DNA from 4 places in the Enterobacter huaxiensis genome. Region 1 is predicted to be linked to each of the others. Evidence: predicted binding sites of a transcription regulator. Region 1 holds the regulator's gene; each other region holds the start of a gene.
The links. Region 1 encodes Fur, which represses iron uptake genes when iron is present. Its sites were predicted from a motif close to ATAATAATGAGAACNACTATCAA; they were not measured.
Positions count from the first base shown of each region.

Region 2: a site for Fur is predicted at 5,250-5,272, ahead of exbB (tol-pal system-associated acyl-CoA thioesterase). Genes of this name have one in related genera too.
Region 3: a site for Fur is predicted at 2,903-2,925, ahead of sodA (superoxide dismutase [Mn]). Genes of this name have one in related genera too.
Region 4: a site for Fur is predicted at 4,214-4,236, ahead of D5067_RS03220 (siderophore-interacting protein). Genes of this name have one in related genera too.

Region 1 covers NZ_CP043342.1:3,403,895-3,411,980, forward strand. Annotated here, with positions in the region: gene potE (putrescine-ornithine antiporter) at 1-153, shown strand, start outside; gene pgm (phosphoglucomutase (alpha-D-glucose-1,6-bisphosphate-dependent)) at 257-1,897, opposite strand; gene seqA (replication initiation negative regulator SeqA) at 1,922-2,470, opposite strand; gene ybfF (esterase) at 2,654-3,427, shown strand; gene ybfE (LexA regulated protein) at 3,556-3,843, shown strand; gene fldA (flavodoxin FldA) at 3,999-4,529, shown strand; gene fur (ferric iron uptake transcriptional regulator) at 4,821-5,267, shown strand; gene chiQ (ChiQ/YbfN family lipoprotein) at 5,414-5,743, opposite strand; gene chiP (chitoporin ChiP) at 5,791-7,188, opposite strand; gene glnS (glutamine--tRNA ligase) at 7,635-8,086, opposite strand, start outside.
Region 2 covers NZ_CP043342.1:739,198-747,283, forward strand. Annotated here, with positions in the region: gene dkgA (2,5-didehydrogluconate reductase DkgA) at 1-683, opposite strand, end outside; gene yqhD (alcohol dehydrogenase) at 789-1,952, opposite strand; gene D5067_RS03600 (AraC family transcriptional regulator) at 2,148-3,047, shown strand; gene yghB (DedA family general envelope maintenance protein YghB) at 3,092-3,751, opposite strand; gene metC (cystathionine beta-lyase) at 3,895-5,082, opposite strand; gene exbB (tol-pal system-associated acyl-CoA thioesterase) at 5,334-6,065, shown strand; gene exbD (TonB system transport protein ExbD) at 6,070-6,495, shown strand; gene D5067_RS03625 (cytoplasmic protein) at 6,535-6,975, opposite strand; gene D5067_RS03630 (hypothetical protein) at 6,980-7,384, opposite strand; gene D5067_RS03635 (ESA_00282 family adhesion-associated protein) at 7,487-7,990, shown strand; gene D5067_RS03640 (TIGR00645 family protein) at 8,072-8,086, shown strand, end outside.
Region 3 covers NZ_CP043342.1:4,770,722-4,778,807, reverse strand. Annotated here, with positions in the region: gene rhaS (HTH-type transcriptional activator RhaS) at 1-753, shown strand, start outside; gene rhaR (HTH-type transcriptional activator RhaR) at 827-1,675, shown strand; gene rhaT (L-rhamnose/proton symporter RhaT) at 1,676-2,710, opposite strand; gene sodA (superoxide dismutase [Mn]) at 2,999-3,619, shown strand; gene yiiM (6-hydroxyaminopurine reductase) at 3,691-4,365, shown strand; gene cpxA (envelope stress sensor histidine kinase CpxA) at 4,484-5,857, opposite strand; gene cpxR (envelope stress response regulator transcription factor CpxR) at 5,854-6,552, opposite strand; gene cpxP (cell-envelope stress modulator CpxP) at 6,703-7,209, shown strand; gene fieF (CDF family cation-efflux transporter FieF) at 7,363-8,086, shown strand, end outside.
Region 4 covers NZ_CP043342.1:654,638-662,723, reverse strand. Annotated here, with positions in the region: gene D5067_RS03250 (TonB-dependent receptor domain-containing protein) at 1-90, shown strand, start outside; gene mug (G/U mismatch-specific DNA glycosylase) at 121-627, opposite strand; tRNA gene D5067_RS03240 (tRNA-Ile) at 753-828, shown strand; gene D5067_RS03235 (hypothetical protein) at 988-1,146, shown strand; gene D5067_RS03230 (Fic/DOC family protein) at 1,143-1,757, opposite strand; gene D5067_RS03225 (J domain-containing protein) at 2,232-3,401, shown strand; gene D5067_RS03220 (siderophore-interacting protein) at 3,402-4,166, opposite strand; gene D5067_RS03215 (PadR family transcriptional regulator) at 4,313-4,807, shown strand; gene D5067_RS03210 (methyl-accepting chemotaxis protein) at 4,804-6,363, opposite strand; gene D5067_RS03205 (methyl-accepting chemotaxis protein) at 6,603-8,086, opposite strand, start outside.

The DNA.
Region 1 (8,086 bases):
ATCGTGGCGCTGATTGGGGCAATCTACAGCTTCTATGCGCTCTACTCATCCGGCCAGGAAGCGATGCTGTATGGCGCGATGGTGACCTTTATGGGCTGGACGCTGTACGGCCTGGTATCGCCGAGATTTGAATTGAAGAATAAACATAGTTAGGTAAAAGCAAAACGGCAACCCTGAGGTTGCCGTTTTTAATGTTTTCTCCCTCTCCCTGTGGGAGAGGGATGGGGTGAGGGCATCAGCCCGCACCAAACACCACTTATGCGTTTTTCAGCACTTCGCTGACGATCTCTACCGCTTCTTTCTCGATCTGCTGACGGTGCTCAGCGCCGAGGAAGCTTTCACAGTAGATTTTATACGCATCTTCCGTACCGGATGGACGCGCGGCGAACCAGCCGTTTTCGGTCATCACCTTCAGTCCGCCGATAGAGGCACCGTTACCCGGCGCCGCCGTCAGGCGCGCGGTGATCGGATCGCCTGCCAGGGTGCTGGCGCTAACCATCTCCGGAGAGAGTTTGGACAGAGCCGCCTTCTGGGCAGAGGTCGCGCCGGCCTGAATACGGTTGTAGCTTGGCGCACCAAAGCGTTCCGCCAGCTCGTTGTAGTGCTCCTGCGGGTTTTTACCGGTGACCGCGGTGATTTCTGCCGCCAGCAGGCACATGATGATGCCGTCTTTATCGGTTGACCACGGCGTGCCGTCGAAGCGCAGGAAGGACGCGCCCGCGCTCTCCTCACCGCCGAAGCCAAAGCTGCCGTCGTGCAGGCCATCAACGAACCACTTGAAGCCCACCGGCACTTCCACCAGCTTGCGGCCCAGCGCGTCAACCACGCGGTCGATCATCGCGGAGGAAACCAGGGTTTTACCCACGGCAACCTCTTTGCCCCACTGCGGACGGTGCTGGAACAGGTAGTTAATGGCGACGGCCAGGTAATGGTTCGGGTTCATCAGCCCTGCCGGGGTAACGATACCGTGGCGGTCGTAATCCGGGTCGTTAGCAAACGCCAGATCGAATTTGTCGCGCAGCGCCAGCAGGCCCGCCATCGCGCACTCGGAGGAGCAGTCCATGCGGATCGCGCCGTCTTTATCCAGGTGCATAAAGCGGAAGGTCTGATCGACGTGATCGTTCACGATGGTCAGATCCAGCTTGTAATGTTCGGCGATGCGCTTCCAGTACTCAATACCGGAGCCGCCAAGCGGATCCACGCCCAGCTTCAGGCCGGCTTTCTGGATAGCCGCCATATCGACGATATCCGCCAGCCCTTCCACGAACGGCTGAACCAGGTCCTGCTCTTTCACGTGGCCGGACGCCATGGCGGCATCCAGAGAGATGCGCTTAACGCCTTTCAGATCGTCAGCCAGCAGCGCGTTGGCACGATCTTCCACCACTTTAGTGACGTTGGTGTCTGCCGGACCACCGTTAGGCGGGTTGTATTTGATCCCACCGTCATCCGGCGGGTTGTGGGATGGCGTGATAACGATACCGTCAGCCTGCGCACCGCCTTTTTTGTTGTGCACCAGGATGGCGTTAGAGACCGCAGGCGTTGGCGTAAAACCGTTGTTCTCCTGAACAATCACATCAACGCCGTTCGCCGCCAGCACTTCCAGCACGGAGATGAACGCCGGTTCAGACAGAGCATGGGTATCTTTCCCTACGTAGCACGGACCGGTGACGCCATTTTTGGCGCGCTCTTCCGCGATGGCCTGGGCAATGGCCAGAATGTGCGGCTCGTTAAAGCTATGGCGCGCCGCGCTGCCGCGGTGACCGGATGTACCAAACTTCACTGCGTGTTCTGCGTTGCCCACGGCCGGCTTCAGTACGTAATACTGTGCGGTCAGTTGAGCGACGTTAATCAAATCGCTTTGTTGTGCAGGTTGGCCTGCACGGCTGTGATTTGCCATTGCCTGGTCCTTCTGATGCAAGGGTTAAATTGTACCGCAAACCTTCTCAATCAATTCCGCCGGGAACTGCATGGACTGCATGATATGTTCAACCATGCTGCACTTGCGGCCCGTGTTGGTATTGGTGATTACCCAGTACGGTGTGCCCGGGACGTGTTTGGGTTTGGTTTGATTGCCATTTTGCAGCAGCGTCTGCTCATCGCCCGCGAAATACACGCGTGTGCGACCGTGCAGCGACTCGGTCGCTTCAGCAAATGCGTTGTTATCGAGTGAATAAAGTGTAGACAGCACCAGCATAAAGCGGTTAACCGCCTTTTTCTGCTCTGCGTATTCGTCAGAGAGCAGCAGTTCACGCACCGCGCGCACTTTATCTTTTACAGGCGTCACGGCAGGTTTTGCTTGTGCAACAACGCTCGGCTGAGACGCGACATCTTTTGTGGCTGGGGTAGCAGGCTGTGAAGCGGCGGAAATTTTAAGCATACGCCGTAAAATGTCGGACGCGCTCTCCCCGATATGCCGCGTTTGGCTGGCAATAAACTGATAGAGTTCGTCATCAACTTCGATTGTTTTCATCTTAATCCAGTGCGATATCTTATCTGAATACAAGTCGTTGGGATTATAGGGTCAAATCCCAACAGCGGATAGCGTCAAACCCGGTTGGCGGCAAAAGTCAGATTAAACTGGATCCTTGCAGCCGGGCGGCAGAATGGTCAACATGATACCCTAACCTGACATACGTAAAAAAAGAACTTTGCCATGAAATTGAATACCCGAGCGCAAACTGCACAATCGCCGAACAATAATTCTCCCATCGTACTGGTTCACGGGCTTTTTGGCAGCCTGGATAACCTGGGCGTGCTGGCGCGCGATTTGGTTATCGATCACGATATTTTGCAGGTCGATATGCGAAATCACGGCCTTTCCGGGCGCTCGGAGGAGATGACTTACGCGGCGATGGCGCAGGATCTGCTGGATACGCTGGACGCTAACGGCCTGCAGAAGGTGACACTCATCGGGCATTCAATGGGTGGCAAAGCGGTGATGGCCCTGACGGCGCTGGCGCCGGAACGTATCAATGGCCTGGTGGTCATTGACGTTGCGCCCGTGGATTACGACGTGCGTCGCCACGATGAGATTTTTGCTGCCATCAATGCGGTAACAGAAGCGGGGGTCTCTACCCGCCAGCAGGCTGCCGCGGTGATGCGTGAGCATCTGGATGAGGAAGGGGTTGTGCAGTTCCTGCTGAAATCCTTCGTCGACGGAGAGTGGCGCTTTAACGTGCCGGTCCTGTGGGATCAGTATTCTCATATTGTGGGCTGGGAAGCTGTTCCCGCCTGGCCGCACCCTACCCTCTTTATTCGTGGCGGAAACTCCCCTTACGTCACCGACGCTTATCGCGACACGCTGCTGGCGCAATTCCCGCAGGCTCGAGCCCATGTCATTGCAGGTGCCGGGCACTGGGTTCACGCGGAAAAACCGGACGCTGTTCTGCGCGCTATCCGTCGCTATCTCACTGATACTGCGAATTGATTAAAAAGACAGCGACTGGACGGCGATGGGCTTCCAGTCGTTGGCGCGCCGTTTTCGCTGATGTATGATGGCGCGCTTATCGCCCGGGCTTTAGCAGGGCGGCGTGTTTCCCCCGAAGTCTCAGAATTATGGCCAAAGAACAAACGGACCGTACGACACTAGATCTGTTCGCGAATGAGCGTCGCCCGGGAAGACCCAAGACGAATCCGCTTTCACGCGATGAACAGCTGCGTATCAATAAACGCAACCAGCTTAAACGCGATAAAACTCGTGGACTTAAGCGTGTCGAACTGAAGCTGAACGCCGATGCTGTCGATGCACTAAATGAGCTGGCAGAGGCGCGCAACATCAGCCGCAGCGAACTGATCGAAGAGATACTGATCGCTCAACTCGAGGCTTTGCGCAGCAAGGCATAAGTCTGAAAATCCCCTTTATTACCCTTTTCATGTAGCACAGAGTGCAGTCCTGCGTGATAGCTGTTTCCGCAGGGTTGTCTGTTCTGCTATTATTGCCCTTATCCGTGGACAAATTGCGCCACCATACCATTAAGTTTCAAGAGGTTATTTTACTCATGGCAATCATCGGCATTTTCTTCGGCAGTGATACCGGCAATACCGAAAATATCGCAAAAAACATTCAAAAACAGCTCGGTAAAGACGTTGCCGATGTGCACGACATCGCCAAGAGCAGCAAAGAAGACCTCGAAGGCTATGACATCCTGCTGCTGGGTATCCCAACCTGGTACTACGGTGAAGCCCAGTGTGACTGGGACGATTTCTTCCCGACGCTGGAAGAGGTGGACTTCAACGGCAAGCTGGTTGCGCTGTTTGGCTGTGGCGATCAGGAAGACTACGCAGAGTACTTCTGTGACGCACTGGGCACCATCCGCGACATCATCGAGCCACGCGGTGCTGCTATCGTGGGCCACTGGCCAACGGCGGGTTATCACTTTGAAGCGTCCAAAGGCCTGGCGGATGACGATCACTTCGTGGGCCTGGCTATCGATGAAGATCGTCAGCCGGAACTCACCGCTGAGCGCGTTGAAAAATGGGTTAAGCAGGTTCGCGAAGAGCTGAATCTGGACGACATTCTGAACGCCTGATGGCCCTGCGGCGCAGCCTTGGTTGCGCCCATTTTCCAGGTAAAACCGATTAAATTAATTGCTACAAACTTTTAACTTTTTCGCTCAGACCTGTACAATATCCCCCTGGTAAAAAGTGGGTGCCATCGAACAAGTTTGTTGGTGATACCACGTTTTTATAAGCATACTTTGCTTGAGACTTGCAGTTTTCATTTAGCCATGGCAGTTCTATAATGAGACGCATTATCCCAAGTGCATTTTCTGTCACTTCTTCATTAGAAGTGAATCGTTTAGCAACAGGACAGATTCCGCATGACTGACAACAATACCGCATTAAAGAAGGCTGGCCTGAAAGTAACGCTTCCTCGGTTAAAAATCCTTGAAGTGCTTCAGGGACCAGACAATCACCATGTCAGTGCGGAAGACCTTTATAAGCGTCTTATCGACATGGGCGAAGAGATTGGGCTGGCAACCGTGTATCGCGTGCTGAACCAGTTCGATGACGCGGGCATTGTGACCCGTCATAATTTCGAAGGCGGTAAGTCTGTTTTCGAACTGACCCAGCAGCATCACCACGATCACCTGATCTGCCTCGACTGTGGCAAGGTCATTGAATTTAGCGATGATTCCATCGAATCACGCCAGCGTGAAATCGCTGCCCGTCACGGCATCCGCCTGACCAATCACAGCCTGTACCTGTATGGTCACTGCGCTGAAGGCGACTGCCGCGAAAACGACCACGCGCACGACGCGAAGTAAGTTCGTGTTTATACTCTGAGCCAGCCATTAGGTTGGCTTTTTTTTTGCGTTAAAAAGCCCGGTGGCGCTGCGCTTGCCGGGCCTACGGGCTATGACACCTTTGTAGGACCGGTAAGCGCAGCGCCACCGGGCATAATAACAGCGAATTAATTACTGTTATTGCTTCGAATTTCTTTCCAAATCTGGTCGCAACGCTTCGCCACTTCCTGATCGTTACCGGTTTTACGCGCCTGAATGCAGGCCTGGTAATCCATCACGCGGACGTTTTCCTGCGTCGCGAACTGCTCGTGCGCTTTCTCTTTCTTCAGCACGTTAAGCACGCTCTGACAGGCCTCGATTTTCTCCGGCGAACCTTCCGCAGTATTGATGCAGGCGCTATACGCCTCCTTCAGACGGGTGTCCTCTTTCGGCGCCTGTGTCTGAGCACACGCCACCAGCCCTGATGCCAGCAACGCGACGATTACAATTTTTTTCATCATGTGCAGTCTCCATACCGGCGGGACTCAGCCCGCCGGTGCGTTCATCAGAAGATGGTGAATGGTGCGATAACCATGAATTTCACGTCACGTTCATCCTGGAAGATGTTGCCGTAACCGCCCGCATAGCTCGGAATGTCAGAGTGGTTGTCATACTGCGTGAAGTGCAGTTTAAACATCGTGCCTTTCGCGCGCCCATCCTGCAGGGTGTAGATCGCATCCAGGCTGTAAGAGGACTCTTTCAGACGGTAGTTTGGATCGTAGTATGCGTCCGGAGTGGCCATATCAGCAGGCTTCGCGTCCCAGGCATAAGCGTAAGATGCCCCCACCGCCCAGCCAGGCAGGTTCCAGTTTTTGAGGTCGTACATCGCGCCGAAGAAGAGCGCTTTTTCGCCGTCGGCGTTGAAGTCAGAGCGGTTATCCCACCAGATATCCAGACGACCGTTGGACGATGCATAGGTTGGCGTCATACGCTGCAGGAAGTAACCCTGCTGCCCTTCCGCCTTCACCCATGTCCCTTCAAGACGCAGATCAACCTGGCCCACTTTGTAGCCGAAGGTCAGCGCCTGCAGCCATGCGGTGCCGTCATAGATATCGTTGACGGTGCCATTGCTCGCTTTATCACGGGTACCGTAGAACTGATAGCTGGTGCTCAGCGGGCTGCCCGCAACATCAAATTTGTAGCTGGCTTTTGCAAAGTACTGGTCAATATACCCTTCCGCCTGACCAAAAGCGGCTTCAAGCACCAGGTCGTTTTTGAAGTCATACTTCGCGCCCAGAGAGTGGAGATAGTCCACTTTGGTCTTTTTATCGTTCTGGTAAAACTTGTCCATCTCGATGTGCCACGGCGCTTTATATTCGTTGGTCCACATGTAGGAGAAGCTCAACGCGCCCGCATCGCCGTAGTCAAAGTTAGCCCCGGCTTCGGCCCCCTGATAGGTGCCCGGCATAAAGCTCCAGTGCGGTGCTAACAGCGTTTGACCGGTTGGCTGAATATAACCACCGCGCGCCCATACCGGGCCGTATTTGAATTTCGCTGCTGCCTTATACAGGCTGACGCCGCTTTTATCGCCGGACCAGTCTTCTTTATAGGCTTTATTACTGGAGGAGAAGGCGATTTCGTTCGGGTGACCGCTGTCGCCGTTTTCCGCCATTTCAATGGCCGTGAAGGCGGCAATATCCAGACCGAACATATCTGCAGCATAGCCCGACTGGAAATCGAGGTTGGCGTTCCAGGTTGAGTGAGCAAGGTTGGTTTTATATTTGTTTTCGGTGACGTCTTTACGGTCACGTTGACGCTGCCAGTAATAAATACCGCCCGTGAGGGTAGAATCATCGATGAAACCTTCGGCCTTAGCTTCTGGGGTAATCACCAAGCTCGACATTGCTGTCACACCGGCGATAGCCAGCGCCAGCGCACTACGTTTGCCACTGAACGTACGCATAGATTATTCCTCTTTGACGAATTAAAACGCCTAAAACGGCGAAAATATAAAAGACCTAATGGTCAGGGGTAGTCAGAAATACCCTCGAATTAACTACCGCCTTTAGGTTATTTTTCGCGACGCGAATTATCAATGCTTTTTAATAAGCAAAAGTCAGGATTATGACGAAGTGCACATAATTAGTAGTGCTTTGTAACATTTACGGGGAGACGAGGAATGGCGGGATATAGCGAGAAATTTCAGGGCGTAAAGGCAGACTACCCCGTATGTTTTTTAGTCATCTCCATTTCCGTAAAAATAGAAACTTTATTTAAAAAAATAAGTAGCACCTCATTGACCTGATTTCCCGGCAGAGAATATTTCCTCAGACCGTTAATAGCATGATCGTTAAATAAAAAAACGCCGCATATAGCGGCGTTTGTCTCTCATTGACCAGAGCAGCGATATTATTCGCCGATCTTAGCCCAGGTATCACGCAGACCGACGGTACGGTTAAATACCGGCTTTTCAGCGGTGCTGTAGCGGCTGTCCAGGCAGAAGTACCCTTCGCGTTCGAACTGGAACGCTTTACCGGCTTCAGCGGCTTTCAGAGACGGCTCGGCATAACCCTGCTTGATAATCAGCGACTCGGTATTGATAACCGAGAGGAAGTCTTCCGCTGCGCCCGGGTTAGGCACGCTGAACAGACGGTCGTACAGGCGGATTTCCACCGGCAGCGCATGCGTCGCGCTCACCCAGTGAATAACGCCCTTCACTTTACGTCCGTCAGCAGGATCTTTGCTCAGGGTCTCTGCATCGTAAGAACAGAAGATGGTGGTGATATTCCCTTCTGCATCTTTCTCTACGCGCTCGGCTTTGATCACGTACGCGTTACGCAGACGCACTTCTTTGCCCAGCA
Region 2 (8,086 bases), 2.2 Mb from region 1:
ACCACCAGACCGCTGTCCAGATGCCAGCGAATGACGATTTGCGCAGGCGTCTTGCCGTATTTATCCGCCAGTTCGCGGATAATTTTCTGGTCAAAGACCCCTTCGCCGCCCTGAGCCAGCGGGCTCCAGGACTCGGTCTGGATCTTGTGGGTGGCGTTCCAGGCATGCAGCTGGCGCTGCTGCATCAACGGGTGCAGCTCAATCTGGTTGATCACCGGCGCCACGCCCGTTTCGTCAATCAGCCGCTGCAGGTGATGCACCTGGAAGTTACACACCCCAATGCTTTTCACCAGCCCCTCTTTTTGCAGCTCAATCATGCCCTTCCAGGCATCCACATAATGATCGATAGCCGGAACGGGCCAGTGCATCAGATACAGGTCGACGAAATCGAGCTGGAGCTTATCCAGGCTTTCCTGCAGGGCTTCATGAGGGCGTTTCTGATCGTCATTCCACAGCTTGGTGGTAATGAAAAGCTCATCGCGGGCAACGCCGGCGCTGGCAAGCGCTGTGCCCACGCCGTCCTCATTTTTGTATGCGGCGGCGGTATCAATCGACCGATAGCCGACTTCAAGTGCTTTATGAATGGCGGAGACGACCTCGTCGTTACCGGCTTTCCATACGCCGAGCCCCAGCTGGGGCATTACGTTGCCGTCCTGAAGCTTGATTACGGTTTGGTTTGCCATTATTCCTCCTTCATTTGCCATCCGTCGGGGGCGAACCCCCGACGGCGTGTGTGCATTAAGTCTGGACGAAATGTCAAAAAACGAAAGGCGGGATGACAAAAACGCTTAGCGCGCCGCTTCGTAGATACGACGGCTCACGTCCAGCGTGATGTCGCCATGCTCGCCCAGCTGGGTCATGCCGTGCTCTTCAAGTTTTGCCAGCAGAGCAGGGATAGAGCTGCCGTCCAGACCGTAGCCAGACAGGCGCGTTGGCACGCCCAGGCCTTCAAAGAAGCTGCGGGTCGCTTCGATGGCGGCATCGATACGCGCGTCGTCAGAACCCTCGTTGATGTTCCACACGCGCTCTGCGTACTGCAGCAGTTTGGCGCGTTTGGTATCGCGTTTTTCGTTCCACAGAGCAGGCAGAACGACCGCCAGCGTCTGGGCATGGTCCAGACCGTGCATCGCCGTCAGCTCGTGGCCCAGCATGTGGGTGGCCCAGTCCTGAGGAACGCCAGCGCCGATCAGGCCGTTCAGCGCCTGAGTCGCTGCCCACATCACGTTGGCACGTACGTCATAGTTTTCCGGCTCTTTCAGCGCTTTCGGACCATCTTCGACCAGCGTCAGCAGAATGCCTTCTGCAAAACGATCCTGAATTTTACCGTCAACCGGGTAGGTCACGTACTGCTCAACGGTATGAACAAACGCATCGACCACGCCGTTCGCTACCTGACGTGCAGGCAGGGTGTAGGTGTAAACCGGATCCAGGATAGCGAACACGGGCTGAACGTGTTCGTTCATAAAGGCCTGCTTATCACCGGTGGTTTTGCGGGAGATAACGGCACCTTTGTTGGATTCAGAGCCGGTCGCTGGCAGAGTCAGCACGGAGCCCATCGGGATCGCGCTTTTGATATCGCTGCCGCGGGTTTCCAGAATATGCCACGGGTCAATGCCGTCAGCGTAGTGAGCGGCCGCCGCGATGAACTTGGTGCCGTCCAGTACGGAACCGCCGCCAACGGCCAGCAGGAAAGTGACGTTCTCTTTGCGGGCAATTTTGACCGCGTTCATCAGCGTTTCATAAGATGGGTTTGGCTCGATTCCGCCAAACTCACGCACGTCCAGACCTTCCAGGGCGCTGTAAACCTGATCCAGCACGCCGGTTTTTTTCACGCTGCCGCCGCCGTAGGTGATCAGCACGCGGGCGTCGGCTGGGATCTGCTCGCGCAGGTCGGCAATTGCGTCTTTACCAAACAGGATGCGGGTTGGGGTGTGTAGATTAAAGTTGTTCATTGCTCGTTCCCTTGTGTGGGTGAAAAACCGCGGTGGCGCAGATGGCTACCTGATGCTGCACATTGTGGCGGCCCGGCGCTATCCTCTCAATGCACATTCCTGCCGATGTCTTGCCCATTTCTACAGAGTGCTGGAGGATCCACAAAAAAATGCGCACACTGTACAGGTCGAAAACCGTACCCGGAGCCAGAGAAAATGAACCGCGATGACATCTGCTTTCAGCTCACGTCGCAGATTAAGAGACTGATAGATAAAGATAATGCTGTGGGAGAGCTGCTGCCGGATATTCGCCTGCTCTATGGCACACAGCCGGGGACGCGAACGCCGGTGATGTACCAGCCGGGCATCGTTTTTCTCTTTTCCGGCCATAAAATTGGCTATATCAACGAGCGGGTGTTTCGTTACGACACCAATGAATACCTGCTCCTGACGGTACCTCTACCCTTCGAATGTGAAACGTTCGCGACAGAGGCGGTTCCGCTGGCCGGTATTCGCGTCAACGTCGATATCCTCCAGCTGCAGGAGCTGCTGATGGAGATTGGAGAAGACGAGCTGTTCCAGCCCTCAATGGCCGCGAGCGGCATCAACTCTGCGACCTTATCGGATGACATTCTGTGCGCCATTGAACGCCTGCTGGACGTGATGGAGAGGCCGCTGGACGCCCGTATTCTCGGCAAGCAGATTATCCGCGAAATTCTCTACCACGTGCTGCTGGGGCCGGGAGGCGGGGCGCTGCTGGCGCTGGTGAGCCGCCAGACCCATTTCAGCCTGATCAGCCGCGTGCTGAAGCGCATTGAAAGCCAGTACACGGAAAACCTGAGCGTTGACCAGCTGGCGGCAGAAGCGAACATGAGCGTTTCGGCGTTCCACCATAACTTCAAATCGGTGACCAGCACCTCGCCGCTGCAGTACCTCAAAACCTACCGGCTGCATAAGGCGCGTATGCTGATGATCCACGACGGTATGAAGGCCAGCGCGGCGGCGATGCGGGTTGGGTATGAAAGCGCGTCGCAGTTCAGCCGGGAGTTTAAGCGCTACTTCGGCGTTACGCCGGGGGAAGATGCGTCGCGCATCAGAACGATGCAGGGAGCGTAGGTTTTTTCCCTCTCCCCTATGGAGAGAGGGTCAGGGTGAGGGGATCACGCGCTGCAGTACTTCTTCTTAATCACCACCGCAATCGTCCCCACCAGGCCGGCAACCAGCAGGAAGAGCGGCAGCACCATCAGGAAAGTCATCACCTGGTCTTCATGACGCTTCACGAACGGGATCATATTCAGCGCATAGCCCAGCGTGGTGACCACGCCAACCCACAGCAGGGCGCTCAGCCAGTTGAAGAACTGGAAGCGGCGGTTCGACAGCCCGGAGATACCCGCCATCGTTGGCAGCAGGGTGCGAACAAAGGCCAGAAAACGCCCGGCCAGCAGCGCCAGCAGACCATGGCGATCGAACATGCAGGTCGCACGCTGATGATATTTATGCGGCAGCTGAGCCAGCCAGCCTTTTACGACGCGGGTATTCCCGAGCCAGCGGCCCTGCAAATAGCTCAGCCAGCAGCCCAGGCTGGCTGCTGAAGTGAGGATCACCATCGTCGGTGCGAAATCCATGACGCCCTTACCGATTAACGCCCCTGCGAGCAGCAGCAGGCTATCACCGGGGAGAAACGAGGCTGGCAGCAGTCCATTTTCCAGAAACAGGGTCGCAAACATCACGAAATAGACAATACCCACTACGTGCGGGTCCGCCAGCGCGGCAAAATCGTGTTGCCAGAGCGCAGCGATAATATCTTGAATAACAGCCATGGACTTTCCTGTGGAACAGCAGATATAGCGCTATTGTACTCCCAATTTCGCCCGTCGGGTTTGATCGCGGGCGCAAGTCATGCAGACTTTTCGGGCTGCAGTGTTAACTAAAGCGTCCAGGGGAGTACATTTCAGGCTGCACTCTACACGATACGTTCAAACCCTGCCGCTAAATCCGCAATCAAATCGTCAACATTTTCTAAACCAATATGCAGACGAATCAAGGTTCCGCTGAAATCCACCTCGCCGCCAGGCCGCAGCGCCGCAATCTGTTCCGGCTGGTTTGGCAGGATAAGAGATTCGAACCCTCCCCAGGAGTAGGCCATGCTGAAGAGGGTAAAATTATCCAGATACGCTGCCAGCTCGTCGTTACTCAGCCGTTTTTTCAGCACGAACGAGAACAGGCCGCTGCTGCCCGTAAAGTCACGCTGCCAGAACGCGTGGCCTTTGCTGCCCGGTAGCGCCGGGTGATTCACGCGCTCAACCAGAGGATGCTGCACCAGCCACTCGGCGACTTTCAGGCTGCTTTCATGATGCTGACGCAGGCGAACGCCCAGCGTGCGAATACCGCGGCTGGTCATGTAGGCGGTGTCTGCATCAACCATCTGGCCCATCAGGTAGGCATTTTCACGCAGCTGATCCCAGCAGCGGGCGTTGGACACCGCCGTGCCGATCATGCCGTCGGAGTGGCCAATCAGGTATTTCGTTGCCGCCTGAATGGAGATATCAATATCGAACTCCAGCGCCTTAAACAGCACGCCCGCCGCCCAGGTGTTGTCGATCATGATGATCGCCTCCGGCGCTTTGCTGCGCACGGCCTTCACGATGGCAGGGACGTCATGCACTTCCATGGTGATTGAGCCGGGAGATTCCAGGAACACGATGCGCGTGTTCGGCTGAATAAGTTCGGCAATACCTTCACCGATGAGCGGGTCGAACCAGCCGGTGGTCACGCCAAGCTTGCTGAGGATCCTGGTGCAGAAGTCCTGGCTTGGCTCGTAGGCGGTGTTGGTCATCAGGATATGGTCGCCCTGTTCGACAAACGCCAGAATGGTATTGGCCACAGCCGCCGCGCCGCATGGGAACAGCGCACAGCCCGCGCCGCCTTCCAGCTCGCACATGGCTTCCTGTAGTGAAAAGTGGGTTAGCGTGCCGCGACGACCGTAAAACAGCCCGCCTTTGGCGCGATTACGCGTGGCGATTTTTTTCTCCTCCACAGTATCGAATACCAGCGAGGAGGCCCGTTGAATCACGCTGTTGACCGATCCCTGGGTATATTGCTTGCTGCGTCCGGCCTGCACCAGCGTGGTATCAAGATGCTTCTTTGTCATGTTCGCCAACCCTGTTTTTATACGTCTGGACGTCCAGACTACCACGATTGTAAAAATCTGCACCCGCCTGCTTATCGAATAAGCAGAAAATTTTATGAAAAATACGCATAAGAAATTTTTACTGCGTAAGCGCAAGGAAAGTGAGCGAAAATTACGGCAGTATGTAAATACTAATGAGAACTACTATCAATTCGACGACGTTTTGATATTATTACGCTCAGATTTTGTGATTTGCGTCCTGGAGATACAGAGTGGGTAATAATTTGATGCAAACGGATCTCTCCGTTTGGGGCATGTACCATCATGCTGACATCGTGGTTAAGATTGTGATGATCGGCCTGATTCTGGCGTCCGTTGTCACCTGGGCTATTTTCTTCAGCAAGAGCGTTGAGCTTATTTCGCAGAAGCGCCGCCTCAAGCGCGAGCAGCAGCAGCTGGGCGAAGCCCGCTCGCTGGATCAGGCTTCTGATATGACTTCATCCTTCCACGCCAAAAGCCTGACGTCCTTATTAGTGAACGAAGCGCAGAACGAGCTGGAACTGTCCGAAGGCAGTGAAGATAACGAAGGCATTAAGGAACGCACCGGCTTCCGCCTGGAGCGTCGCGTTGCCGCCGTGGGGCGTCATATGGGCCGTGGCAATGGCTATCTGGCGACTATCGGTGCTATCTCTCCGTTCGTCGGCCTGTTCGGTACCGTCTGGGGCATCATGAACAGCTTTATCGGCATCGCGCAGACCCAAACCACCAACCTGGCGGTTGTGGCGCCGGGTATCGCAGAAGCGCTGCTCGCTACGGCAATCGGCCTGGTCGCGGCGATTCCAGCCGTTGTTATCTATAACATCTTCGCGCGCATGATCGGCAGCTACAAAGCGACCCTCGGCGACGTTGCCGCCCAGGTTATGCTGCTGCAAAGCCGCGATCTGGACCTCAATGCCAGCGCCGCTAAACCGGTGCATGCGGCGTCTAAACTGCGCGTAGGTTGATTGTATGGCAATGCGTCTTAACGAAAATCTGGACGATAACGGCGAAATGCACGAAATCAACGTGACGCCGTTCATCGACGTCATGCTGGTGCTGCTGATTATCTTCATGGTGGCAGCGCCGCTGGCAACGGTTGACGTAAAGGTGAATCTGCCCGCGTCTTCTAGCCAGCCGCAGCCGCGCCCGGAAAAGCCGATTTACCTGTCGGTAAAAGCGGATAAATCCATGTTCCTGGGCAACGACCCGGTGACGGATGCCTCTGTTATCCCGGCGCTGGATCAGCTTACCGGTGGGAAGAAAGACACCACGGTCTTCTTCCGTGCGGACAAAACCGTTGATTATGAAACCATGATGAGGGTAATGGACACGCTGCATCAGGCGGGGTACCTGAAGATTGGTCTGGTCGGCGAAGAGAAAGCGGCCGCGAAATAAAACGAAGAGCTGGCGAAAGCCAGCTTTTTTTTGCCTGTACTACGGATGTTTTTTGGCTTCAGCCGGGCCGGCAGGGGACGGGTCGTCGTTGAGCGCCACAAAGGTGACGTTCGAGGTGCGGTAATCGCCCTCGGACAATTTGCGGCTCAGACGCAGCGTGGCGGTCTCTCTCGCCAGCAGATACTGGTAGTTGGCCTCCAGACGCCCCAGGAGCTTCTCTTTGAGCTCAGGGCGCTGTTCGATGATGGCATTCATCACCGCGCCGTAAATCTCTTCTTTGACCTGCAGCGCGTAAATCTCACGTCGGTTCTGCCATTTCAGGCGAACCAGCGTCGCCGGGATAGAGACCAGGTCCTGCGTTATTCGCGTTATCTCGGCGTTCTTACTCTTTTTTAACGCCTCGAGATTCTGCTTTAAGATAAATTCATCACTTTTTTTATCATCTAAAGTCAAATAAACGTTATTATCTTTAACTTCCATCACGTTAATCTTCCCCCAGGTTATAAAAGACAAGGGTGTTTTTTTCACGCGTAATTAAGTTAAGCCAAATTTCATTACCGGCTTCATTTATTTCTTTGGTTTTTTCGGTAATTATTTGACTTAGCGTCTGGGCATCTATTTCGCCCTCGGCCTGCAGGTCGTCCAGCAGGTGAACAAAGGCTTCGATTTTTACTGCGCGAAATAAGCGGTCTTTTATATGGCGATCGTGCTCTTCCAGCAACATATTACGGGATTTCCCGCTTTGGGAAACACCAATTAATATCTCTGGCTCATAATCGGAGAGCGTTCTTTTTCCCTGAGTGAAATTAGCCTTTTTTTCTGCTTCCGTCGAAGGCTGTTCCACAGGCGCAATGTGGTACTTAGCCGGGACAAGATTGTCGGGCAGCATTTAGATTTCCTTTAATTTCAAAAGGGTGGGGTCGGTAAAGGCGTGAGATTCGTTGACAATAACATGAGGCAATTTTAAAATCAAAAAAAATGGAGCCTACCCATGAACAGCATTTTTTTCACGGTCATTACATTACTATTACTGACCGCTGGCGTTCTTTTATTGATGCAAGAGTTCAATAAACCGAAAGTGTCGAAAGACGCCAGCGAACTGCCACAGCCTGAACTGATGACAAAAGAGGAAGGGGAAGACCATTTCTCGGTATTGATGAACGCGGTGACCCCTGTTTGGTACTGGCGGGTCAACCACGAATATATCGACTTTCTTCATGCGACAATTAAACGTATGAAAATGACAGAAATTAATGATACGCCGGGGCTATTTGACGCACAGCGTCGCTGCAGCGATCTCAACTCGGCGGTGTATAAATATTACGACAACATCAAAAAGCGCTGTCTTAACGGTGAGAAGGTCTCGTATTCCGATTTAGACGTACTCAACCTGCGTCAGTGTTTTCGCGAATTCAGCCTCGAAGCCTACCCGGAGCTGGTGGTGCTGGTCTGGCCGGAGTATGCGCGTCCGGAAGTGAACCCAGAGGACGTGTAGGCGTTGTGTTGGTTAGTTGTTGCAAACAGTCAGCGCCGTTGAGATATACTGGGCGCTGGTTTCGTTTGCAGACAGGACTTTATGGAACGCTTCTTT
Region 3 (8,086 bases), 1.4 Mb from region 1:
CCGGAACATCATCATGATTTCCATGAGATTGTGATTGTTGAGCACGGCACGGGCATTCACGTGTTTAACGGGCAGCCTTACACCATCAGCGGCGGCACGGTGTGCTTTGTGCGCGACCACGACAGGCACCTGTACGAACATACCGACAACCTGTGCCTGACCAACGTGCTCTATCGTTCCCCGGACGCGTTCCAGTTCCTTTCTGGATTAAACCAGCTGCTGCCGCAGGAGAAGGACGGGCACTACCCGTCGCACTGGCGGGTGAATCAGTCCACGTTGCAGCAGGTGCGTCAGCTGGTGAGCCAGATGGAGCAGAGCGAGGACGGGCCGGAGACACACGTCATTGCCACCCGCGAGCTGCTGTTTATGCAGCTGCTGGTGCTGCTGCGCCGCAGCAGCCTGGTGGAGGGGCTGGGGAATAACGACGCCCGGCTGAACCAGCTGATGGCCTGGCTTGAAGAACATTTCTCCGAAGACGTCTGTTGGGAAACGCTGGCGGAGGATTTTTCGCTGTCGCTGCGCACCCTGCATCGCCAGCTCAAACAGCACACCGGGCTGACGCCCCAGCGCTACCTTAACCGCCTGCGGTTGATCAAAGCCCGCCACCTTCTACGCCATACTGACGAAAGCGTCACGGATATCGCCTATCGCTGCGGTTTCGGCGACAGTAACCACTTTTCGACGCTTTTTCGCCGGGAGTTTAGCTGGTCTCCGCGGGACATACGCCAGGGTAAGGATGCGTCACTTCAGTAACGCGAGGGCAATCACCGTTTTTATGCCGCAAAAAGGCTAATAATGTCCGGTTATTCGCCGTAGAGGTTGTGGTGTGGCTGCTCAGTTAATTCTTCGCAAAGATGATTTTTTTGCCTCCGTCGGCCAGGCCGTTGCGGTGGCCGATCGCTACCCGCAAAACGTCTTTGCCGAGCACACCCACGAGTTTTGCGAGCTGGTGCTGGTGTGGCGCGGCAACGGCCTGCACGTCCTCAACGATCGCCCCTACCGCATCACCCGCGGGGATCTTTTCTACATCCGCGCAGAAGATAAACACTCCTACGCCTCGGTTAACGACCTGGTGCTGCAGAACGTCATTTACTGCCCGGAAAGGCTCAGGCTTAACGTTGACTGGGCCGCGAACATTCCGGGTTTTCTGGATGTGAAAGGTTCACCGCACTGGCGGTTGAGCAGCAGCGGCATGACCCAGGTGCGGCAGGTCATCTCTCAGCTGGAGCAGGAGAGCCAGAAGGGCGACCCGGTCGCTAACCAGATGGCGGAGCTGCTTTTTGCCCAGCTGGTGATGACGCTGAAGCGCCATCGGTACGCCACCGATAATCCCTCCGCCACGACGCAGGAAGCGCTGCTGGACAAGCTCATCACCACGCTTGCGGGCAGTCTGAACAGAAGCTTCGTGCTGGAAAAATTCTGCGAGCAGGAGCAGTGCAGCGAACGCGCGCTGCGCCAGCAGTTCCGCACCCAGACGGGGATGACGGTCAACCATTACCTGCGCCAGCTGCGCATCTGCCACGCCCAGTATCTGCTGCAGCATACGGAGTTGATGGTGAGCGAAGTGGCGATGCGCTGCGGCTTTGAGGACAGTAACTACTTTTCGGTGGTGTTTAACCGCGAGGTGGGGATGACGCCGGTTCAGTGGCGTCATCGTAGTCGAAAGGCGGCCTAGTCAGTTCGCCATGCCGAGGCCAACGATGTTGGCGGCAATGATAATCACCACGCAGCCCAGGCTCAGAACGCCCACCGGACGACGCCCGGCGTTGTTCCACTCCTTCAGCACCAGCCCAACCAGCCCGCCGCACAGCACGTAGAAGCTCATGTGCAGCATCCAGCTCATGTAGTCGTACTGCGCCGGAATGCTGGCGTGGCCCCAGGCGTAGAAGAAGAACTGCAGATACCACATCAGGCCGCCGAGAGCCGAGAGCAGCACGTTGGTGATGATGAGCGGTTTTGCCAGCGAGAAGTCGGCTTTTACCGACAGGTTCTTCACTTTTGCCAGACGAATTAAGCAGAAGCCGAGGTTCACCAGCGCGCCGCCGCCCATGATCACCACGTAGCTTGGCAGGGCAGCGTACAGCGGGTCAACGCCCAGCGCGGCAGCGGCTTCGTGCATCGGTTTGGCGGCGTTCATGGCGAACGACATGCCCGCCGAGAAGATGCCGCACATCACCGCCAGCATCAGGCCTTTCTTCAGGTTAAAGTCTTCGGCCCTGATGCCCATCTTGCGCTCTTTCAGCTGGCCCGCGCGGGTGACGATACCCACGCCGATCACCGCGACCAGCACGCCCAGCAGCGTCATTCGTCCGCCCTGCGTGTTGATCAGCACGTCGAAGTTGCCGTTGAGGATAGGCGTCATCAGGGTCCCGACGATCAGCGTAATGCCAATCGCGATGCCGATACCCATCGACATGCCGAGGTAGCGCATGGTGAGGCCGTAGTTGATGTTGCCGATGCCCCACATCGCGCCGAACAGGAAGACCGGCAGCAGGGTAGAGGCGCTGAAGGAGGAGAAATAGCCCCAGAAATCCGGGAGCAGCATGGCGCTAATGGTCCACGGCAAAATCAGCCATGACACCGTACCGCCAACGGACCACATGGTTTCCCATGACCAACCTTTCACCTTTTTAAACGGGGCATAGAAACAGGCCGCACTGGCCGCGCCTATCAAATGCCAGAAAATACCCATCGTAATCGCATGATTCATTTTTACATCCTCATCGTTTTTATAGTCGGTGGCTTCCCGCCGACTTGATGAGTGTAAAAATTAGGCGGTTTGGGAACCTTCAGAAGGTTGCCGCACTTTCGTTCCGGATGGCAATCAGCACGTTAACCGCGTGAGCAGACTCACAATTCCGCTATTAATCGAAAAATGAATAACCTTATAAAAACTACGGCATTGATAATCATTTTCAATATCATTTAATTAACTATAATGAACCAACTGCTTACGCGGCATTAACAGCTGTGCCGCCCGACAATAATGGAGAGGATTATGAGTTATACACTGCCATCCCTGCCGTATGCCTATGACGCACTGGAACCGCATTTCGACAAGCAGACGATGGAAATCCATCACACTAAACACCACCAGACCTATGTGAACAACGCGAACGCCGCGCTGGAAAGCCTGCCAGAGTTCGCCAACCTGTCCGCAGAAGAACTGATTACCAAACTGGATCAGCTGCCAGCGGACAAGAAAACCGTGCTGCGCAACAACGCGGGCGGTCACGCTAACCACAGCCTGTTCTGGAAAGGCCTGAAAACCGGTACCACTCTGCAGGGCGACCTGAAAGCGGCTATCGAGCGCGACTTCGGTTCCGTAGACAACTTCAAAGCGGAATTCGAAAAAGCCGCTGCAACCCGCTTCGGCTCTGGCTGGGCGTGGCTGGTCCTGAAAGGCGACAAGCTGGCGGTTGTTTCTACCGCTAACCAGGACTCCCCGCTGATGGGTGAAGCAATCTCTGGCGCATCCGGCTTCCCAATCGTGGGCCTGGACGTGTGGGAACACGCTTACTACCTGAAATTCCAGAACCGTCGTCCGGACTACATCAAAGCCTTCTGGGACGTGGTGAACTGGGACGAAGCAGCAGCGCGTTTCGCCGCTAAAAAATAAGGTTGCATTGACGCCTGTGAGAAGCGAGTCTGATGACTCGCTTTTTTTGTATCTGCGTAATGGAGGCAGCAATGCATTACCCGGTGAACGTGTTTACAGGCAAGGTCAGGGAGTATGACGGCAGCCGCCCGAGCGCCATCGCTAAAATTCAGGTCGACGGCGAGCTGACGCTAACCGACCTTGGGCTTGCGGGTGACGAGCAGGCCGAAAAGAAAATCCACGGCGGGCCCGAGCGCGCGCTGTGCCACTATCCGCGCGAGCACTATCAGCACTGGAAAGCCGAATTCCCCGAGCAGGCGGATCTGTTTGTCGCGCCCGCGTTTGGCGAGAACCTCTCGACCGAAGGGCTGACCGAGAAAAACGTCTTTATCGGTGATATTTACCGCTGGGGCGATGCCCTTATCCAGGTGACGCAGCCGCGCTCGCCGTGCTTCAAGCTCAACTTCCATTTCGGCATTAGCGATATGTCCGAGCAGCTGCAAACAGCGGGCAAAACCGGCTGGCTGTACCGCGTGGTGCTGGCCGGGCAGGTTTCTGCGGATGCACCGCTTGAACTGGCGTCGCGCCTGAGCGATGTCTCGGTGTATGACGCCTGCGCCATTGCGTGGCATATGCCGTTTGACGACGAGCAGTATCATCGCCTGCTGTCGGCTGCGGGGTTATCCACCAGCTGGACAAGAACGATGCAGAAGCGGCGTTTAACCGGGAAGATCGAGGATAATTCGCGGAGATTGTGGGGGAAATAGCGCCCTACAAATAGTAGGCCGGGTAAGGCGACGCCACCACCCGGCATGTGTACCTCTGCACCTGTTTTCGCCCGGTGGCGCTGCGCTTACCGGGCCTACATTACGGTGCCAGAGTAAACTACGAACGCTTATGCAACGGTAGCCACAGCGTTAACCGCAGGCCGCCCAGCGGGCTGTCGTCGGCTTTGACCCAGCCACGGTGCTGCTGCATCGCGGTTTCAACAATCGCCAGCCCCAGCCCCGTGCCGCCCGATTCGCGGTCTCGCGCTTCGTCGGTACGGTAGAACGGACGGAAAATCTGTTCGCGATCTTCCGGGCTGACGCCAGGACCGTCGTCGTCAACGATGATGGTGATCCCGTCTTTATCCACCGAGAACGCCACCTCAATCTTCGTATGCGAGTAGCGCAGGGCGTTACGCACGATATTCTCCAGCGCGCTTTCCAGCGTGTTGGGGTTACCGTACAGCGGCCATGGTCCCGGCGGGAAGTTAACGGTGAAGGATTTCCCCATCTGTTCCGCTTCGAACGCCGCGTTGTCCAGCACCTCATGCCACAGGTGATTGGCTTTCACCGTTTCGCTCACCAGCGCGTTTTTCTGCTGATTGCGCGACATCACCAGCAGATCGTTGATCATGCTGTCCAGACGGTGAGCCTCCGTTTCGATACGCTCCAGCTCTTTACTCTCGCCGCTACGACGGCGCAGCAGGGCGGTGCCAAGCTGCAGTCGCGTGAGGGGAGTACGAAGCTCGTGCGAGATGTCCGACAGCAGACGCTGCTGCGAGGTCATCATACGTTCCAGCGCGCTCACCATCTGGTTAAAGCTGGCACCGGCGGCAAGGAACTCCTGCGGGCCGGCTTCCAGCTCCGGATGCTGCCTGAGGTTACCCTGTGCCACTTCATCGGCCGCGTTTTTCAGCTTACGTGCGGGCTTCGCCAGGCTCCACGCCAGCCATAGCAGCAGCGGTGAACTTAGCAGCATCGTTACGATCAGCAGCAGTAGCGGACGGTCAAACAGCAGGTTGATAAAGTCAGTCTGGGAGTTGCTGGCAGGACGAATCAGATAGAGCTGGTAGTTATCTTCCCCATCTCTCACGGAGAAAGGGCCGACCATCTCAAGGCGACCGTATTTCTTCTTCTGCGGGTGATCGGCATTATCCGCCTGGCCAATGAAGTTGCGGATAATCTGCATTTCATTGCGCTCTGCCCCAATGACGCGGCCTTCGCTGGTCACCAGCAGCAGGCGTTGTCCGGGCGGCGCCCATTTGTCGATGGCGCGAAACAGCCTGCGCCACCACATTAAATCGTTCGGCGGGTCGTTTGCCAGCTCGGCTTCCACGTGCTGCTCGATCATCACGCCCTGACGTTGCTCGCTGTCGAGAAGCTCCGTCATCTGGCGTGAGTCGAGTTTTGGCAGCATCAGTACGAGCATCAAAACCAGTGCCAGCGTCAGCCAGAAGATGGCGAAGATGCGGGCGGTTAAGCTGCCTATCATGAAGCGGAAACCATCAGATAACCGCGACCTCGCAGCGTTTTAAACCACGGGTGGCCGTCTTTACGCTCCGGCAGCTTGCGGCGCAGGTTCGAGATATGCATGTCGATGGCGCGGTCAAACGGCGTGAGGCGTTTGCCCAGCACTTCCTGACTCAGGTGTTCACGCGATACCACCTGGCCGAGATGCTGCGCCAGCAGGTAAAGCAGGGTGAACTCGGTGCCGGTCAGTTCCAGCGTTTCACCGTCGAAGCTCGCTTCCTGGCGGCCCGGGTTCAGGCTCAGGGAGTCCACTTCAAGCGTCGGTGAACTGTTGTCAGTATTCTGCTGCTGTTCGCTCCAGTGGGAACGACGCAGGATAGCGCGAATACGGGCCACCAGTTCACGATCGTTGAACGGCTTAGGTAAGTAGTCATCCGCGCCCAGCTCAAGGCCGAGGACGCGGTCAAGTTCGCTGCCGCGCGCGGTCAGCATGATAACGGGGGTCTGGTGCGTCTGGCGAAGCTCTTTCAACGTATCAATACCGTTTTTCTTCGGCATCATCACGTCGAGCAAAAGTAAATCGATGCTGTCGTCAAGGAGACTCAGCGCCTGCTCGCCATCGTGGGCAACCAGAACGTTGAAACCTTCCATGTCGAGCAACTCCTTTAAAAGGGATGTGAGCTCTCGGTCATCATCAACTAACAGGATTTTATTCATTGTTTAAATACCTCCGAGGCAGAAATTACGACATCAAGGCTATCTAATCCATGACTTTACGTTGTTTTACACCCCCTGACGCATGTTTGCAGCCTGAATCGTAGACTGTCTCTCGTTGAATCGCGACACGAAAGATTTTGGGAGCAAGTGATGCGCAAAGTTACCGCTGCCGTCATGGCCTCAACGCTGGCGTTCAGTGCGTTTAGCCAGGCTGCTGTAGCTATCATCGGCGATAACGGTCCCTCGCAAGAGGGTGCAACGCAGCACAGCAGCCAAAGCCATATGTTTGACGGCATAAGTTTAACCGAACATCAGCGTCAACAGATGCGAGATCTGATGCAGAGGGCACGACACGAGCAGCCCCCTGTTAATGTTAGCGAAATGGAGACAATGCATCGCCTTGTCACCGCAGAAAATTTTGACGAAAGCGCTGTTCGCGCTCAGGCAGAAAAAATGGCACAGGAACAGGTTGCCCGCCAGGTAGAGATGGCGAAGGTCCGCAACCAGATGTTCCACCTGCTATCGCCCGAGCAGCAAGCGGTTTTGAACGACAAACATCAGCAACGAATGGACCAGTTGCGTGAGGTTGCACGGATGCAGCGAAGCTCAGAAACAACGTTTTTCAGTAGCAATAGCAGTACCCGTAGTAACCAGTAAACCCTGTTTTCCTTGCCATAGACACCATCCCTGTCTTCCCCCACATGATGTGGGGGTTTTTTTTGCCCTTCGTTCAGGTTTGTTAACCGTTTATTCATCCTTTGACTCCTCAACCATCCGTTATACTAGCGCCATGGCATGACAGGAGTGTTTATGAATCAATCCTATGGACGGCTGGTAAGCCGGGCCGCAATCGCCGCGACGGTAATGGCGTCGTGTTTGCTGATCATCAAAATTTTCGCGTGGTGGTACACCGGTTCGGTCAGTATTCTGGCGGCGCTGGTGGACTCGCTGGTCGATATCGCCGCTTCGCTGACCAACCTGCTGGTGGTGCGCTATTCGCTGCAGCCTGCGGATGAGGAACATACCTTTGGGCACGGGAAAGCAGAATCGCTGGCCGCGCTGGCGCAAAGCATGTTTATTTCCGGCTCTGCGCTGTTCCTGTTTTTGACCGGTATCCAGCATCTGGCCTCGCCGTCACCGATGAAAGATCCCGGCGTGGGCGTGGTCGTCACAATAATTGCACTTATAAGCACAATCGTTCTGGTAACGTTCCAGCGTTGGGTAGTCCGCAAAACGCAAAGCCAGGCTGTACGGGCAGATATGCTTCATTATCAGTCTGATGTTATGATGAATGGGGCAATTCTTATTGCGCTCGGTCTGGCCTGGTATGGCTGGCATCGGGCCGATGCGTTGTTTGCGTTAGGGATTGGGGTCTATATCTTATATAGCGCCCTGCGGATGGGATATGAGGCTGTGCAGTCGCTTCTTGACCGTGCTATTCCTGATGCGGAACGTGATGAAATTTTTGCAATCGTGACCCGCTGGCCCGGCGTCAGCGGCGCTCACGATCTTCGTACGCGGCAGTCAGGGCCGA
Region 4 (8,086 bases), 2.2 Mb from region 1:
GACGTGAACCCAATCTACAAAACGTCCTACAACCAGTCCTCCATCCTGGAAGGACGCCGCTACAACATGGGCGCACGCGTCGAGTTCTGATAATGACGCCGGAGCCTCTGGCTCCGGCTGTTACAGCCCGCGCACCATGAGTGCCTCATCAAGTTCCCGATACGCCTCAACCAGCTTATCCAGCGTCGCCCTGTTCAACCCGCTTGGGTTCGGCAGCACCCACACCTGCGTCACGCCAATCATGATGCTCTGCTTGCCCCACTGCGCCCCGCGCTGGCTGAAAGCCTGCTCGTAGGCCTGCTTGCCGAGGATCGCCAGTGCCGCAGGCTGATAGTCTTCAATTTTCCTGATCAACTCACGCCCGCCCGTGCGCAGCTCATGCAGGTTTACTTCCGTTGCCTGCACCGTGGGGCGCTCGACCAGCATGGTAATCCCACAGCGCGTATCCAGCAGATGTTGCTCTTCTTCAGGCTTCAGGAGCCTGTCGGTAAACCCTGCCTGATAGATCACTTTCCAGAAGCGGTTTCCAGGATGGGCGAAGTGAAAACCGGTGTGCGCCGAGGACTTGCCGGGGTTGATTCCACAGAATACCACCCGCAGGCCGGGGGCCAGAATGTCGTTGATCATCTTTACTCCCAATCGATACATCGTTAAGGAAGTATAAAGGATTGATTATGCATTGTTTATAAAAACAGCAGGCAGGTGTGAATGGCTGGATTGCTGAGGGGAGTTACTTTATAATTCACCGCCACGGCCCCTTAGCTCAGTGGTTAGAGCAGGCGACTCATAATCGCTTGGTCGCTGGTTCAAGTCCAGCAGGGGCCACCAAATACAGCAAGGGCTGGAGAGAAATCTCCGGCCCTTTTGCTTTTCTCATGTGATACTTCACAGAGATAATATGAATGACATTCGCAATGTAGGAATGATGCATTCCCGCTTGCAGACCTTACTCCCTGAAACTACAATCTCGAAAAAAGAGGTTCTGAAATGACCAAACAATCAACCCCAGCGCGAGTCACTAAATCACAGATCTATCGCTCAGTTGCAAGCTCGACGGCAATTGAAACAGGTGAGTCAGTTCAAAAAATTGAGCAGCAGCTCAAGCGTAATCTATCACGTGCCAAAACCATCGGCCTTGCACGTTAATGTGGCAGGATATCACTTACCAGCCGGATCATAGGCGTGTAGTTTCCGGACATGCCTGCCTGTATCGCCTTGAAGTAAAAATCTTTATGCATGTCCCATAAACTGTAATCCAGTATTCCTTGTCCTGCTCGTACGCATAAAACGTCGAATATTAAACGCGACAAACGCCCATTTCCCTCACGAAACGGGTGGATCAAAATAAATTCAACATGGCATTCAGCCAGGAAAGTAACAAGCTCAGGTCGAGAAAGAGCATCCAGAAACGTAACTCGGGTAAGAAACCGTTCTTCAAATTCGCTTAACAGCCCGGGGACTCGATCCGCAGAAGCAAACTGGAAGCCACCTTTCGCCAAATTCGTATTGCGCAACTTTCCCGCCCATTCATAAACATTCCCTAGCCATTGACGATGCCAGTCTGATATGTGTCCAAATGTCATCACGTCAGGGATATGATTGGTAATGAACAACTTTTCATAAAGAATTAATAACAAGCCAGACTCAAGTTCTTCCATTTCCTGTGAATCAACGATCCCCAGCTTATTGAGAAGTACTGCTTCGTTCGACCCAGGCTGATAGCGCTCTTCTACGGAATTTAAAGTGTACTTTGCCAAGCCATTTTCTCCCTTAAGAGTGACATTATCGCCAGCCTCACTTCACGTCGACTTATGCGTTAAGTATGGATCCCGTAATGAATTCCGCAGCATATACACCATGCCCTGAAGCAATACAGCCAGACCCTCTGATCACAGGCATAACGAGTGTATTACTCAGTAATACCTGCGGGTACATTCACAAATCTTATTTAAAATTCAACAGCCCAGGATAAGTAGGCGGATGCAAGTTCTCCTGCAACACGCTCAACTTACTCCTGCCCCTGCCTTTCAAAAAAGCGAATTCCCTGACCACATCTAGCTTCTGCGATCCTCCTTCCATAATCGCCGATACATACCCCTAACTCTTTCACAAACCCTAAAAACTAAAGAAATCCCCCATCGCGCCGATCATCATCCGTGTGTATTATTTCCTGTAGCTTTTACAACAACTAACCTTAACTCAAATACTTAAGCGCCAGAGCGAAAGGCATCATGAGCACACCGATCAAACGGCTAGAAATCATTAAAAATGCCATCGAACTGGAAGATGACGACATCATCCAGAGCCAGCTGACGCGGCTGAAAAATGAAGCGTTTGACGATGAGCTACAGGCAATCGTCGTGGCGCTTGAGCAGAAGAATTACACCGCTGCCATTAGAGCCATCACCGCATGGCTACAGAGCCAGCGCGCCGTTACCCCGTGGCGCGATCCGCAGGTGGCGGCCAGCAAGCTGGAGCTGAAGGCGCTGGAGGAGCGTCTGCGCGATCTTATTGACCGCCGCAACGCCCGCGTACAGCAGCTTGATGAGTTCAACGATCTCTATTTCTCCCGCCTCGGGCCGCTGATGCAGCAGATCCTCGCCCTGCGTAAAACGCTGGCCGAGCTAAATCTGCGTCGTCAGCAGGCGGAGGCGCGTCGTCGTGAAGAGGATTATCGCCGCTGCCAGCGCTATATGGCGCAGGCCGTAGAGGTGCTGGCAACGCTCACCCAGCGCTGGCGCGATCTGCCTGCCGATTCCGTACAGGCCGCAGACGCGCGCAAACAGCTGCAGCAGCAAAGCAGTCTGATTGCCAATCTGCTGGCCGAAGCGCTGGAGCTGGAGAGTGGCTTAACCCGTGAAGAAGAGCCTGCCCGTCAGGCGTGCGATGAGGCCCACGACGAGTATGAGAAGTACCGCGAACAGCATCACGATGCCGAAGTGCGTCTGCGCAAGGGGAAAGATCTCTCGGAAGAGGATCGGAACGAGCTGAAGCGGCTGTGGCGTCAGGCGAGCAGGCTGTGCCACCCGGATCTGGTTGCGGACGATCTGAAAGAAGAAGCCAATACCATGATGGTGCAGCTCAACCAGGCCAAACAGCGCGGCGACGTTAAGGCCATTCGCTCGCTGGTGGCGCGCCTGCAACAGGGCTTTGAGCCGCTGATGGCGAGCGACAGGCTGAACGACCTGGAGCGTATCCGCAAAAAAATGGCGCAGGTTCGCGAGCAAATCGACACCCTGGTGAACGAGCTGGCGGAGCTGGAGAAAGAAGAGTCCTGGCTGCTGGTCTCCTCGCTGAACAATATGGAAGCCTACTTTGCTCAGCAGGAGAAAGCGCTGCACGAGGTCCGCGCCTCGCTCGAACATCAGGTAAGCGAAGCGCAGCTGGATTCAGCGGCCTGATTATTTCGCGTGCCAGTATGCGCTGGCACGCACCAGCTGTTGGTCAATTGCGTCGGTTTCAAACTGACGGCTCAGGTTTTTAACCACCTTCCCTTCCCCGGTCAGCCAGATAAAATAATCCGCCTCCGGCACGGATAGCGCGGCCAGATGCTCCGCCACCGTCTGTTCGCTGTGGCCCACAACCCAGGTGATGTTGAATTCACTCAGGTGAGCCAGATAATCCTTATAAGACGCATCGCTCACGGTGACCACCGCACGTACGTTCGGGCGGATCGGCAGTTTTGCGATGCCCTCTAAACGGCGGCGCAGCGCGGGCATGCCGGACTCGTCGCAGACGTAGAGCTGCCAGGCGTAATCTTCCGGCACCACCAGCGAACCGCGCGGCCCGCCGATAGTGAGTTTGTCGCCGGGCTTCGCCGCGACAGCCCAGCTGCTGGCCACCCCACCCGCATGAATGAAGAAGTCGAGCACCAGCTCATGATTCACTTCATCATACAGCGGCGTATAGTCACGCGCCTGCGGGCGCACGCCTTCACCCCAGCTGATGCCCTCATCCGTGACTACCGGCGGCTCAAAGGAGGTACCCGGTGCGGGGAAAAAGACCTTGGTGTGGTCGTCAAAACCGCGGGAGCTAAAGCCCTCCAGCGCCTCGCCGCCGAGAACGATGCGCTGGAAGCCAGCGGTAACGCGCTCAACGCGGAGCACGTTCAGCTCGCGAAAGCGCAGGTCGTTGCGGACACGTTGAGGGTAACGGGTTGATGTCATTTTTATGCCCTTCTCAGGTGAATACGATATATCTAAATTAATTTTAGATGATAATGATTGCTATTAACCAAGAATGCAAGATCTTTTAGATTGCATCTGAATATATCTAAGATATAGTTTAGATATATCAATTTCAGAGGTTCACTATGCGACACGGACACGACGGCGGCGGGCGCCGTCCACGATTCTTTGGCCACGGCGACCTGCGGCTGGTGATCCTGGATATCCTGACGCGTAACGCGAGCCACGGGTATGAGCTGATCAAAGCGATCGAGAACCTGACGCAGGGGAACTATACCCCGAGCCCCGGCGTGATCTACCCGACCCTGGATTACCTGCAGGATCGGTCGTTTATCACCATTACCGAAGAAGAGAACGGCCGCAAGAAGATTGCGATTACCGTCGAAGGACAACGCTGGCTGGACGATAACCGGGAACAGCTGGAACAGATTCAGGTGCGTATTAAAGCCCGCAGCGTCGGCTTCCAGCTGCGCAAAAACCCGCAGATGAAGCGGGCGCTGGATAACTTTAAAGCGGTGCTGGACCTGAAGGTAAACCAGGGAGAGCTCAGCGACGCGCAGCTCAAGCAGATTATCGGCGTAATCGACCGCGCGGCGCTGGAGATCTCCCAGCTGGATTAAGCCAGCGCGTGCTCGCTCACGCGGAAGACGTGAACCAGCGCCTTCAGGTGCATCGCCTGCTCGTTCAGCGAGGCCGCCGCCGCAACGGACTCCTCCACCAGCGCGGAGTTCTGCTGGGTGGTGGCGTCAATCAGGCCAATCGCGCTGTTAATCTGCGAGATGCCCTCCGTCTGCTCGTGGCTGGCCTGACGGATCTCGCGCAGAATCACGTCCATCTCCTCCACGTTGCCAACCATCCCGTTGATCAGCCCGCTGGCCTTCTCGACCAGGTTCATCCCGTCCTGGGTCTGGCTGCTTGAGCTTTCAATCAGCTGGCGAATTTCACTCGCCGATGACGCGCTTTTCTGCGCCAGCTGGCGCACTTCGCCCGCCACCACCGCAAAGCCGCGGCCGTGCTCGCCCGCACGCGCCGCCTCGACCGCCGCGTTGAGCGCCAGAATGTTGGTCTGGAAGGCAATGGCGTCGATCAGGTCGATAATGTCGGACATCCGGTTAGACGTTTCGTTTATCAGGCGCATTTTGCTGGTCACCTGTTTCATCATCTCACCGTTATTTTTGACAACCGTCGCGGCACCGGCGGAAAGGGTGGTCGCTTCTCCGGTGTGCGACGCGGTATTTTTCACCGTCGCGGTGATCTGCTCCATCGAGGCAGCCGTCTGTTCCACGGAGCTGGCCTGCTCCTCCGTGCGCGCGGCCAGATCCTGATTACCCGCGACAATCTGCGCCGCAGCGCTGGAGATGTTCTCCGAACCGGTCTGCACCTGCTGGACGATGTCCAGCAGGCGGGTCTTCATCTCCATCAGCGCGGTAAGCAGCAGGCCGGTTTCGTCTTTACCATGAGAGGCAATGCTGCCGGTCAGATCGCCGTCGGCAATGGCTTCCGCAAAGTTCACCGCCTGTCCCAGCGGGCGGGTGATGGAGCGCACGATAAACCAGCCAATCACGCTGCCCACCACCACGCTGAAGAGGGTGATCAGGATCAGCACAAGGCGGTTGGTTCGGAAGTCATCGTCGACCTGCGCGCCTGCGCTCTGCATTTCGCCGTTTTGAATGGCAATCAGCGCCTGCACCTTCGCTTTGTAGGCCTGCTGAACGGTAATCGTTTTGGTCATCATCTCCCGGATGGCACCCGCACGATCGTTATCCTGTACCGCCTGCAAAATACGGTAGCGCGAATCCAGGTACTGCTGGCGCACATCCCGGATATCCGCCAGCACCTGCTGGGATTTTGCATCCTGCAGCGCGTTGTTCAGCTCACCGAGGATCACGGTGATCTGCTCGCTGATCTCCTTTAAGCGCTGCTGTGACTGCGCCGTATACGTCCCCTGCTCATCCAGCAGCATGAGCTGCTGAGTGCTGATAAATTCCTGGAAATTGTCGATTAGCTGGTTGGCTTTTACCGTGGTTGGATAATCGCTGCTGATGATGGTTTGCATTCCGTTGTTCGCCCGGTTCAGGCTCAGCAGGGAAAGACTCGCGCTCACCACCATCAGAACAATAAAGAACCCAAACGCCAGAAATAATTTCGTGCCGATCTTTACGTCATGTAAGAACATATTTACTCCATCGATGTGATTATTTCTCAGACGATCACCGTTATCGGTAACTTTTTCGCTAACTTTATGACTTTGATCGTTTTTTTCTTTAGCGACGTCGAGTAAGCGCAGGGGGAGGAATAAAAAAACCGGCGTTTTTTAGTTATTTAATATTTATTTAACAACCTTGATAATTCAGAAAAAGAAAAAGCCGTTTATCCCTAAAGGAAATAAACGGCTTTGCCAAAACATAAAACGACTCAGTGGAGCACGGTTACCGCATCTTCAAGACGCCCGGCTCGGTGCTTCACCATGGCAGAGATCTGCGCGCTCTCTTCTACCAGATCGGCATTTTTCTGGGTGATGCCATCCAGTTCCGCCACGGCGCGGGTTAATTCCGACAGCCCGGTGGCCTGTTCAGAGGTGGAGTGGCTGATCTGGGCGATAAGCTGGGTGACGTTTTTCACCTGCTCAACAATATCATCCATGGTGCGGCCCGCCGCGTGAACCTGATCGGAGCCGGACTGTACCTTGCTGGCGCTGGCATCGATCAGCTTACGAATGTCGTTCGCCGCGTTGGCGCTGCGGCTGGCGAGATGGCGCACTTCACCTGCCACCACCGCAAAGCCCTTGCCCTGCTCACCGGCCCTTGCTGCCTCAACCGCGGCGTTTAGCGCCAGAATGTTGGTCTGGAAAGCGATGTCGTTAATCAGCGAGGTGATGGATCCTATCCGCTGGGTGCTGTCGGCAATGTCGTCCATGGTTTTTACCACCGTCTGCATCGCGTTCCCGCCCTTCGTTGCCGCGCTGCTGGCCGCGACGGAGAGCTTGTCCACCTCAGCGGCGGTTTCCGAATTGCTCTGGACCGACGCCGCCATCTGGTTCATCGTCGCCACGGTCTGCTGCACGTTGGTGACGGTCTGGCGCGTGCGGTCGTTGAGATCCTCATTGCCCTGCGCCAGCCTGTCGCTGCCGTCGCGCACGCTCACCACCTGGCTTGAAACGTCATTGATCAGCCAGCGACACATCAGCCCCAGCTGCCCGACGGCGCGCAGCGTCAGCCCTAACTCATCGCTGCGGTTCAGGTGCTGCACGCTGTTGCGCTCGCCGGTTGCCACCTTCAGCGCCTGTCGCGCTACGTTTTCCACCGGGCGAACAATCTGCTGTTCAAACAGCAGCGTCCCCAGCAGCATAACAACGGCGACGGCGGCATAAGCAGCCCAGGCCGCAGAGGTTGCCGCCAGCGTTGCCGCCAGTGCCGCAAACACCACCGCCATCACCCCGCGCACTCGCCAGCGCAGCGGCAGAGCCGGCAGCCTGCCGAGCCAGCCTTTTCTGACCACCAGCCCTTTGTGAATGCGCTTGCTGCAACGGCCTTCATTCAGCGCTTTATAGAGCGGCTCCACGGCCGCAACCTCTTCTGCCGTCGCCTTCGCGCGAATCGACATATAGCCCGTCACCTGCCCGCGGCGCACCATGGGTACGGCGTTGGCGCGTACCCAGTAATGATCGCCATTTTTGCGGCGGTTCTTGACGATCCCGCTCCACGGCTCCCCCTTTTGCAGCGTGTACCACATATCGGCAAAGGCGGCTTTTGGCATATCGGGGTGGCGCACCAGGTTGTGCGGTTGTCCCAAAAGTTCCTTGAGGGAGTAACCGCTTACTTGTACGAAAGTATCGTTGGTGTGGGTCATGTAGCTGTCGAGATCGGTGGTCGACATGAGCGTGGTGTCATCGTCCAGGA